3 regions of the Streptomyces sp. NBC_01508 genome follow, and region 2 is predicted to be linked to each of the others. Evidence: riboswitches for the same ligand, from Rfam matches in the RefSeq annotation. Region 2 holds a riboswitch; each other region holds the start of a gene.
What was found. Region 2 has a riboswitch for cyclic di-AMP ahead of OG700_RS24825 (transglycosylase family protein). Riboswitches for the same ligand answer to the same signal wherever they lie in the genome.
Positions count from the first base shown of each region.

Region 1 (3,267 bases), 4.4 Mb from region 2:
GGCGCGCAGGGCCACGCGGGTGTGGCCCTCGGGTGACAGGTGCAGGCGGTCGCCGTTCCAGGCGCGTCTGTCCTGGACGGATCTGAGCGACCACAGGTCCAGGACCGGGCAGTCGTAGCGGTCGGCGATGGAGCGGACGTGCGCGCTGAACGTGGCTATCTTGCCGCGCAGATGGCGCAGCACCGGCACGCCGCGGGTGTCGAACCCGGTGGGGACCATGACGGTGCCGACCGCGCTCGTCAGGTCGGCCAGCGCCCGTTCGAAGCGTTCGGCGACGTCGTCGGGGTCGCTGCCGGGCCGGATGATGTCGTTGCCGCCGGCGCAGAACGTGACCAGATCCGGGGCGAGTTCCTTGGCGCGCGGGATCTGCTCGGCCACGATCTGGTCGAGCAGCCGTCCCCGTACGGCGAGATTGGCGTACCGGAACGACCCGTGGTCGGGGTCGTCGACGGCCGCCCCGTCCGGTGTCCGGTCGGCGAGCAGCACGGCGAGCCGGTCCGCCCAGCCGACATGCATTCCGCCGGGCCCGGGATCGCCGACGCCTTCGGTGAAGCTGTCACCGATGGCGGCGTACGACCCGAAGGCGTTTCTGCTTCCTGTTCTCGAATCGTCAGCCACAACAGAGCATCTTTCACCCGTGTATGTGACCTACGCGACCGTAAGAAGGGGTTGACGCCGGTGAGAAACACCACCGGTAAAAATTCGTTCAAGCCGGAATAAGGGAATGGCCGTTGGCCGGCACGCGGGGTGCCGGCCAACGGCCATTTTCTCAGCTTCTCGGTGCGGTCGAACGGCTCAGATGGAGACGCCGTGCCCGCGCAGGTACGCCAGCGGGTCGACGTCCGAGCCGTAGCTGGGGCCGGTGCGGATCTCGAAGTGCAGGTGCGGGCCGGTGGAATTGCCGGTGGAACCGGAGAGGCCGATCCGGTCGCCGCCGCCGACGCTCTGGCCCGGCGAGACGGCGAGCGAGGAGAGGTGGGCGTACTGCGAGTACTGGCCGTCGTCGTGCTTGATGACGACCTCGTTGCCGTACGACCCGGCCCAGCCGGCCGAGACGACGGTGCCGGGGCCGACCGCCTTGACGGTGGTGCCCGACGCGGCCGAGAAGTCCACGCCGGTGTGGTAACCGCTGGACCAGCTGCCGCCGGCCGCGCGGTAGGCGGTGGAGGTGCCGCCGTCGACGGGCGCCGTGTAGCCGGTGCCGCTGCTCTGCGCCGCGGGCTGGTTCGCCGTGGTGTCGGCCTTCGGGGCGGGCTCGGCCGGAGCGGGCTTCGCGGGGGCCGGCTTCGCGGGGGCGGTCTTCTTCTTCGGGGTGGCCTCGGCCTTGCCCGCGGAGGACGCCGACTCGCCCTTGGCGCCGATGGTGAGCTTCAGGCCCGGGTGGATCAGCGACGGGTCGTCGCCGACGACCTCGCGGTTGTCCTCGTACAGCTTCTCCCAGCCGCCGCTGACCTTCTGGGTCTCGGCGATCTTGGCGAGGTAGTCGCCCGCGCTGACCGAGTACGTCTTGACGGTCTTGGCGGTGGCGGCCTGCTGGGCCGTCTGCGGCGCGGGGGCGGCGGGGGCGGTGTGCGCGACGGACACGGCGCGCTCCGGCGCCACGGACGGGACGGCGCTCCGCTCGGCGGCGTGGGCGCCCGTGGCACCGATGAGCGGTATCGCGATGGCGGCGCCACCCGTTCCGGCGGCGACGATTCCGCGCGTGATCGGGTTGGTCCTCGGACGACGGTGCTTACCCTTTGCGGGCATGTCGAATTTCCTCTCCGGCGCCTACGAGGTGAGCTGTCGGGTTCGGGCTGGAGATGCCCGGCCGCGCCGTGACGCGACTTCACCCCAAGCCGTCCGGATGTCCGGCCGGCGTACTACCTGGGTCCCCCGCTCCTGCCACACGTGGATGAGTGCTGGGTGGATGCGGATTCCGAACGGCGGCAGGATTCGGCGATCCGCTCGGATTGCGGTGACCGTAAGCCGGGTGGGCCGACCCGTACAAGCCGTCGTTTTCCGCCGGCAATCCGCCCTCGAATATCGCTCGGCCCGCGCGGTCACCCTGCGTGGATACGGATCTTCGAATTCCGTGCGCAGCCCCAATTCACCTCCCGGGTCCCGCCACACACCGTCACGGATATGATCTGGCTCACCAACGGTGGCCGATCTGCCCCCATATCCCCTCCTAAAAGGGCACGTGATGCGTAATCGCGCATTACGGACAGAAGCCTTATTCGCGAAGTGAATTCAGCGGGAACCGATGTCGTAAGGTCGGACCGCGACAGCGTCGGCGACGAGCGCCGACCGCAGACGCGGAGGAGCTCACGTGACGCACGAGGTGCCGCAGCAGGTCCCGCCGACCGAGCCCGAACTGGCCGGTGTACGCAACTTCCGCGACGTGGGCGGCCTGCCGACCGTCGACGGACGGCGCGTACGGTACGGCCGGCTCTTCCGCAGCGGCCATCTCGCGCACGCCACGGCCGAGGACACGGCCTTCCTCACGTCGCTGGGGCTGCACACGATCTTCGACTTCCGCAACGCGGCCGACCAGAAGCTCGACGGCCTGGACGTCGAACTGGCCGGCGTACGCCATGTGAACATTCCGCTCACCGACCCGGCCGACGGGACCGAGTTCTGGAAGATGGTCCGCGACGGCGATCTCGACCAGCTGCGGTCGATCCTCGACGACGGCAAGGGCGTGGCCCGGATGTCCGCCTCGTACCGCTCCATCGTGCTGGACCGCACCGCCGAGCACCGGCGCGTGCTGCACGCCCTGGCCGAGGAGAGCCTGCCCGCGCTGATGCACTGCGCGGCGGGCAAGGACAGGGCGGGGCTCTCCATTGCGGTGTCGCTGCTCGCCGTGGGCGTGGAGCGGGACGCGATCGAGGCGGACTATCTGAAGTCGAACGATCCGCACCGCCGCTACCAGGTACGCCGCAGCGACCCGACGCCCGGCGGGACTTCACCGGAGGTGATGGAGCTGCTGGCCCCGCTCTTCGACGCGCGTGCCGTGTATCTCGAAACGGCCTTCACGACGATGGAGGAGACGTGGGGCAGCGTCGACCGCTATCTCACGGACGGTCTGGGGCTGACGGACGAGACACGCGAGCGGCTGCGGGGCCGTCTCGTCGACGAGGGCTGACACCCGTACCCGCCCATCCTGCGACAGGGGACACAATGCGCGGCCCAGCGCTGTGACCGGAAGGATTCACCGGGTCCGCCCGGTGGGCCGGTTCGTCCTCGATCGCCGGACGGCTGCATGTGCAGCCCGTCCGGCGATCG
Region 1 is NZ_CP109419.1:940,951-944,217, forward strand. It holds gene OG700_RS04355 (SGNH/GDSL hydrolase family protein) at 1-618, opposite strand, end outside; gene OG700_RS04360 (peptidoglycan DD-metalloendopeptidase family protein) at 796-1,749, opposite strand; cyclic di-AMP (ydaO/yuaA leader) riboswitch at 1,753-1,911, opposite strand; gene OG700_RS04365 (tyrosine-protein phosphatase) at 2,324-3,127, shown strand.
Region 1: linked by a shared signal. The riboswitch ahead of OG700_RS04360 (peptidoglycan DD-metalloendopeptidase family protein) and the one ahead of OG700_RS24825 (transglycosylase family protein) in region 2 are both predicted to bind cyclic di-AMP.

Region 2 (3,267 bases):
GGTGCGTGACTGACGGATCGTCAAGACTGTGACTTTCACGTGATCTGCGCTGCATCGACTTGTGACAGACGTTCGAGTACCGCTACGTTCACGACCGTCTCAGCCGTCACATCTTCAGGATTCAGGTTTCAGGCTCCAGCAGTCTCACGGAAGGCAACCGCATGCGCTCCGGGAACGGCCGGCACCGTCGGCCCCGTCAAGCCCCCGCCATTGTCGTCGCGGCAGGGGTGACAGGCTCGGCGATCGCCATCCCGCTGCTCGGCGCGACCAGCGCCAGTGCGGCAGACGCCGCCACCTGGGACCGGGTGGCCGACTGCGAGAGCGGCGGCATGTGGAGCGCCGACCTCGGTAACGGGTTCTACGGCGGACTCCAGATCTCCCAGGAGACCTGGAGCGACTTCGGCGGTACGGCGTACGCACCCACCGCCGACCAGGCCAGCCGCAGCCAGCAGATAGCCGTGGCGGAGAAGATCCTCGCCGCGCAGGGGCCGACCGCGTGGCCGACCTGCGCGCTGATCACGGGCCTCACAGCGGACGCCGGTACGGCTCCGGACGCCGGGGCCGCCGGTGATGCCACCCAGAAGCCCGAGACGCCCCCGGAGCCCGAGCCGACCGAGACGGCCGTCCTGCCCCCCGCTCCCGAGTCGGCGCCCCCCTCCGGTCAGTTCGGCCGGGACTCCGCCGCCGAGACGCCCAGCACGGAGCCCAGCACCGAGCCGGGCGCGGAATCCGGTACGGAGCCCAGTACCGGCCAGGGCAAGCACCGCGGCGACGCGGCGCCCGAGCCCGGCAAGTCCGCCGAGGCCGAGGCCGAGGCCGGCGCGGGTACCGGTAGCGGCGCCGACAGCCCCGACAGCCCCGACAGCCCCGACAGCTCGACCGAGGCGGGCAAGTCCGGCAAGGCGGACGAAGAGCGAGAAAGCGGTCGTCATGCCTCACGGGGTGACGGTTCCGCACGCGACGGCGACGCCGCGGACGCCGCCGACGACGACTCGTACACCGTCCGCTCCGGCGACAACCTGTGGGCCATCGCCGGCGAGCAGAAGGTGGAGGGTGGCTGGCCCGCGCTCTACGAGGCGAACCGCGAGGCCGTGGGCTCGGACGCCGACCTCATCCTGCCGGGCCAGAACCTCGATCTGACCGTAAATCAGGGGTAGTTAAGCGGTCTATGTCCGTATCTGGGCAAGTGAGACAAGCGTCTCTTCGCCTCAACTGGTGCGGGTCGCCCGGCGGCTCGCACCGTCTCCGCCCCGACCTGCGTAAACAGAGGTTTCCTCACGGCAAGATGGGCGAATCATCCCGGATGTTCCTTCTTTGAACATCCGGGATGTCTGTGTTTACGGTCTGAACCGCTCGCACCGCGGGCACCGTCGACCGTCACGCCGAATCCTGCCGTCGGTCGGGGGGAGTAGTCGTCGCGCAAGCGCCGAAGGCAGGAGCGGGGGACCCACAGGTAAGCGCCGGTCACAACGGCCGGCTCGGGGTGCAGCCGTGCGCAGGGGGACGTGAAGACGTTCCCTGGTCGCACGGCCGGGCAACTCACTTGGCCCGAACCCGACAGCTCACCTCGTAGGCGTCGGTGAGGAGATTTCGCATGCTGTTTTCCAGCAAGTCCGGCAAGGCCAAGCACCGCCGTCCGTCCAAGGCCGTCCGTTACGCCACGCTCGCCGGCATCACCGGTGCCGCTGTCGCGGCCCCGCTGATCGGCGCCACCTCCGCCTCCGCGGCCACCACCTCCGAGTGGGACACCGTCGCCCAGTGCGAGTCCGGCGGCAACTGGTCGATCAACACCGGCAACGGCTACTACGGCGGTCTCCAGTTCTCCGCCTCCACCTGGGCCGCCTTCGGTGGCAGCGCCTTCGCGTCCACCGCCGACCAGGCCTCGAAGTCCCAGCAGATACAGATCGCCGAGAAGGTCCTGGCGGGCCAGGGCAAGGGTGCCTGGCCGAGCTGTGGCGTCGGCCTGTCCAACGCCGCGAACGACGCCGGCTCGGACGACTCCGCCCAGCAGCAGGCCCCGCAGCAGCAGGCCCCGGCTCCGAAGGCCGCCCCCGAGGCGGCCCCGAAGCAGGAGTCCGCGCCGCGCGCCGAGCGGGAGCAGCCCGCTTCGCGCAGTGAGACGCGTGGTCCGGTCGAGAAGGGCGACGGCGAGTACAAGGTCAAGGGCGGCGACACGCTCTCCAAGATCGCCGAGGCCGAGAAGGTCGAAGGCGGCTGGGAGAAGCTCTTCGAGCTGAACAAGGACATCGTCGAGGACGCCGACGAGATCTTCCCGGGCCAGCAGCTCCACCTGAGCTGAGCCTCCCCGAACCCCGGACCCGGACCCGGACCCGGCTCCCACCCGAGCCGTGAGTCCTGACCTGAGTCCTGACCCTGAGCCCCGGCCCGGCGCGCCTTACTCCCCCCGGACGCGCCGGACCGGGGCCAGGGCCGGACCGGGTCAGGGCCGGGGCCTGTCCGCCGCCCAGGCCCGGAGGCGCCGCCCAGGCCCGGAGCGCGACCGCCGCACCAGTCTCAGGACATTCGTGGCGCACCCCGCATTCCGGACTCTTTTCGTCCCAGCGGGCGGGCATCGGCCGACCGGCACCCGGGAGCCGGTTAGGCTCATGCCGCAGGGCCAATGAGGCCCCGCACCAACGCGTCACATCCCAGAAGGAGATGCTCGTGCCGTCCATCGACGTCGTCGTAGCCCGGGAAATCCTTGACTCCCGAGGCAACCCAACGGTCGAGGTCGAGGTCGGCCTCGACGACGGCAGCACCGGCCGTGCTGCTGTTCCCTCCGGTGCGTCCACCGGCGCGTTCGAGGCCCTCGAACTCCGCGACGGTGACCAGAACCGCTACCAGGGCAAGGGTGTCGAGAAGGCCGTCCTCGCCGTCATCGAGCAGATCGGCCCGGAGCTCGTCGGCTACGACGCCACCGAGCAGCGCCTGATCGACCAGGCCATGTTCGACCTGGACGCCACGCCCGACAAGTCCTCGCTCGGCGCCAACGCCATCCTCGGTGTCTCGCTGGCCGTCGCCCACGCCGCCTCCGAGGCGTCCGACCTGCCGCTCTTCCGCTACCTCGGCGGCCCGAACGCGCACCTGCTGCCCGTTCCGATGATGAACATCCTCAACGGCGGGTCGCACGCCGACTCCAACGTGGACATCCAGGAGTTCATGATCGCGCCGATCGGCGCCGAGTCGTTCTCCGAGGCCCTGCGCTGGGGTGCCGAGGTCTACCACACGCTGAAGAAGGTCCTGAAGGAGAAGGGGCTCTCCACCGGC
Region 2 is NZ_CP109419.1:5,313,413-5,316,679, forward strand. It holds gene OG700_RS24815 (cytochrome P450) at 1-13, shown strand, start outside; gene OG700_RS24820 (transglycosylase family protein) at 228-1,157, shown strand; cyclic di-AMP (ydaO/yuaA leader) riboswitch at 1,415-1,591, shown strand; gene OG700_RS24825 (transglycosylase family protein) at 1,595-2,299, shown strand; gene eno (phosphopyruvate hydratase) at 2,659-3,267, shown strand, end outside.

Region 3 (3,267 bases), 3.5 Mb from region 2:
CCTGGAGGTCCCGGTCTCCCGGCTGCCCAAGGCGCTCGGTCTGCTCTCCGACGCCCTGCGCGCGCCGCTGTTCTCGGAGAGCGAGGTCGGCCGGCTCGTCACGAACCGGCTGGACGAGATCCCGCACGAGCAGGCCAACCCGGCCCGCCGCGCGGCCAAGCAGCTCTCCAGGGAGCTGTTCCCGGCGACCTCGCGCATGTCCCGCCCGCGCCAGGGCACCGAGGAGACCGTCGGCCGCATCGACGCGAAGGGCGTCCGCGCCTTCTACGACGCGCATGTCCGCCCCGCCACCGCAACGGCGGTGATCGTCGGCGACCTCACCGGCGTCGACGTCGACGCGCTGCTCGCCGAGACCCTCGGCGACTGGACGGGTGACACCTCCGAGCCGCGCCCCGTGCCGCCGGTGACCGCCGACGACACCGGCCGTGTGGTGATCGTGGACCGGCCCGGAGCCGTCCAGACCCAGCTGCTGATCGGCCGCGTCGGCCCCGACCGGCACGACCGCGTCTGGCCGGCGCAGGTGCTCGGCACATACTGCCTGGGCGGCACGCTCACTTCCCGGCTCGACCGGGTGCTGCGCGAGGAGAAGGGCTACACGTACGGCGTGCGGGCCTTCGCGCAGGTGCTGCGCTCGGACCCGCACGGCACGGGCGCCTCCATGCTCGCCATCAGCGGCTCCGTGGACACCGAGTCGACCGGCCCCGCGCTGGACGACCTGTGGAAGGTGCTGCGTACGCTCGCGGCCGAGGGTCTGACGGACGCCGAGCGCGAGACGGCCGTGCAGAATCTGGTCGGTGTGGCGCCGCTGAAGTACGAGACGGCCGCGTCCGTCGCCGACACGCTCGCCGACCAGGTCGAGCAGCACCTCCCGGACGACTTCCAGGCCCAGCTGTACGCCCGCCTGGCCGAGACCGGCACGGTCGAGGCGACGGCCGCCGTCGTCAGCGCCTTCCCGGGCGACCGGCTGGTCACGGTGCTCGTCGGGGACGCCTCGGTGATCCGGGAGCCGGTCGAGGCCCTGGGCATCGGCGAGGTGAAGGTCGTCACCGGCTGAAACGGCGCGGCCCCGCGATGCGGATAAGGGGAACCCCGGTGACGAACCAGTCGCCGGGGTTCCCGCTATGTCCGCATTCTTCAGGAGGTTGCCTGAATGCCCTGTGGCATGCGCGACAAAAGGGCCTGTCCGTTTGGTGATTGAAAGATGACCCCCTTAGCGTCGGTCCGGCTGTCCGCCAGATCCCGCCGCGCCCGCGGCACCGGACAGCCATCGCCGAGTCCCCGTCAGGCGCGAGCCTGGGGAGCCGGGGACCCAATGCACGCGTCCCTGGGGTGAATCGGGGGCCTTCGCGCTGTGCGCGAAGGAGCCCGTAGGAGACCTTCCTGCTCCGAACCCGTCAGCTAACCCGGTAGGCGAGAAGGAAGGAAAGGACCAGCCACTTCATGGCGTTCACCCGTGCCACCGGGAAGCACCGTGCCCCGGGCCGAATGACGCGCCGAGGCGCGAACATCGCCGGAGTCGCGACCCTCACCGCGGCCGGTGTCATCGGCACCCTCGGCTCCCCGGCGCTCGCCGCCGACCTGGAGGCGGCCGTCGCCGAGGACACCACCCCGGCCGCTCCGGACAGCCCGGCCACCCCGGTCCGCGCCATCGTCATCGACGACTCGCTCGCCGCAGAGATCGACGCCCAGGCCGACGCGCAGCGCCTGGCCGCCCAGCAGGCCGCCGCGGCGAAGGCGGCGGCCGAGACCGCCGCCCGCGCCGAGGCCGAGGCGAAGCGAAAGGCGGAGGCCCGCGCCAAGGAGATCCGCGAGGACAAGGAACGCGCGGCACGCGCCGCCGAGCGCGAACGTCTCAACGCCTACCGGCTCCCGGTCGCCGGCTCGCCCGTCACCACCGGATACCGGACCGGCGGCGGACTCTGGTCCTCCGGCAGCCACTCCGGCGTCGACTTCCGCGCCGCGTCCGGCACTTCGGTCGTGGCCGTCGGCGCGGGCACCGTCGTCGAGGCGGGCTGGGGCGGCGCGTACGGCAACAACGTCGTCATCCGTATGAACGACGGCACGTACACCCAGTACGGACACCTTTCCTCGGTCGGCGTCTCAGTCGGCCAGGGCGTCGCCCCGGGCACGCCGGTCGGCGTCGCGGGCTCGACCGGCAACTCCACAGGTCCGCACCTGCACTTCGAGGCGCGCACGAGCGAGGATTACGGCTCCGACATCGACCCGGTCGCGTATCTGCGCGCGCACGGCGTGGGCGTCTGACGGCTACGCACGTCGAAGGCCCCGGCGCGGGATGCCGGGGCCTTCGACGTAGGCGTACGTACCGCGTACCGGATACCCGGTCAGACGGTCTCGGGCAGCTCGTCCAGGCCCTCGGCGACCAGCTTCGCCAGCCGGTCGAGCGCGACGTCCGCGCCGTCCGCGTCGGAGGTCAGGACGATCTCGTCGCCGCCCTGCGCGCCCAGGCCCAGCACGGCGAGCATCGACGCCGCGTTGACCGGGCTGCCGTCGGACTTGGCGATCGTCACCGGAACGCCGGAGGCCGTGGCCGCCCGGACGAAGATGGAGGCGGGACGGGCGTGCAGGCCCTCGGCCCAGCCGACGTTGACGCGGCGCTCAGCCATGGTGTTGCCCTTCAAGTCACAGTTTGTTGTCTAGACCAGTGTGCCACGGGGCCCGGAGCGGGCCGATGAGGCACCCCCAGCCTGCCCCGCCGCAGGAGCCGACGCTACCGGTGTGCGCGCCGTAGGCTCTGAACCATGACGCCGCCGTCGCAGTACGCGTACCCCGCTCACTGGGAAGCAGACGTGGTCCTGCGCGACGGGGGCACCGCACGCGTCCGGCCCATCACCACCGACGACGCCGAACGGCTGGTCAGCTTCTACGAGCAGGTCTCCGACGAGTCGAAGTACTACCGTTTCTTCGCGCCCTACCCCCGGCTCTCCGACAAGGACGTGTACCGCTTCACCCACCACGACTACGTGGACCGGGTGGGCCTCGCCGTGACCGTCGGCGGCGAGTTCGTCGCCACCGTCCGCTACGACCGCATCGACAGCCGGGGCATGCCCGCGTCGGCCCCCGCCGACGAGGCCGAGGTCGCCTTCCTCGTGCAGGACGCGCACCAGGGGCGCGGGATCGCCTCCGCGCTCCTCGAACACATCGCCGCCGTGGCGCGCGAGCGCGGCATCCGGCGCTTCGCGGCGGAGGTACTGCCCGCCAACAACAAGATGATCAAGGTGTTCCGGGACGCCGGGTTCACCCAGAAAC
Region 3 is NZ_CP109419.1:1,766,407-1,769,673, reverse strand. It holds gene OG700_RS07875 (M16 family metallopeptidase) at 1-1,054, shown strand, start outside; cyclic di-AMP (ydaO/yuaA leader) riboswitch at 1,259-1,427, shown strand; gene OG700_RS07870 (M23 family metallopeptidase) at 1,441-2,262, shown strand; gene OG700_RS07865 (HPr family phosphocarrier protein) at 2,343-2,624, opposite strand; gene OG700_RS07860 (GNAT family N-acetyltransferase) at 2,760-3,267, shown strand, end outside.
Region 3: linked by a shared signal. The riboswitch ahead of OG700_RS07870 (M23 family metallopeptidase) and the one ahead of OG700_RS24825 (transglycosylase family protein) in region 2 are both predicted to bind cyclic di-AMP.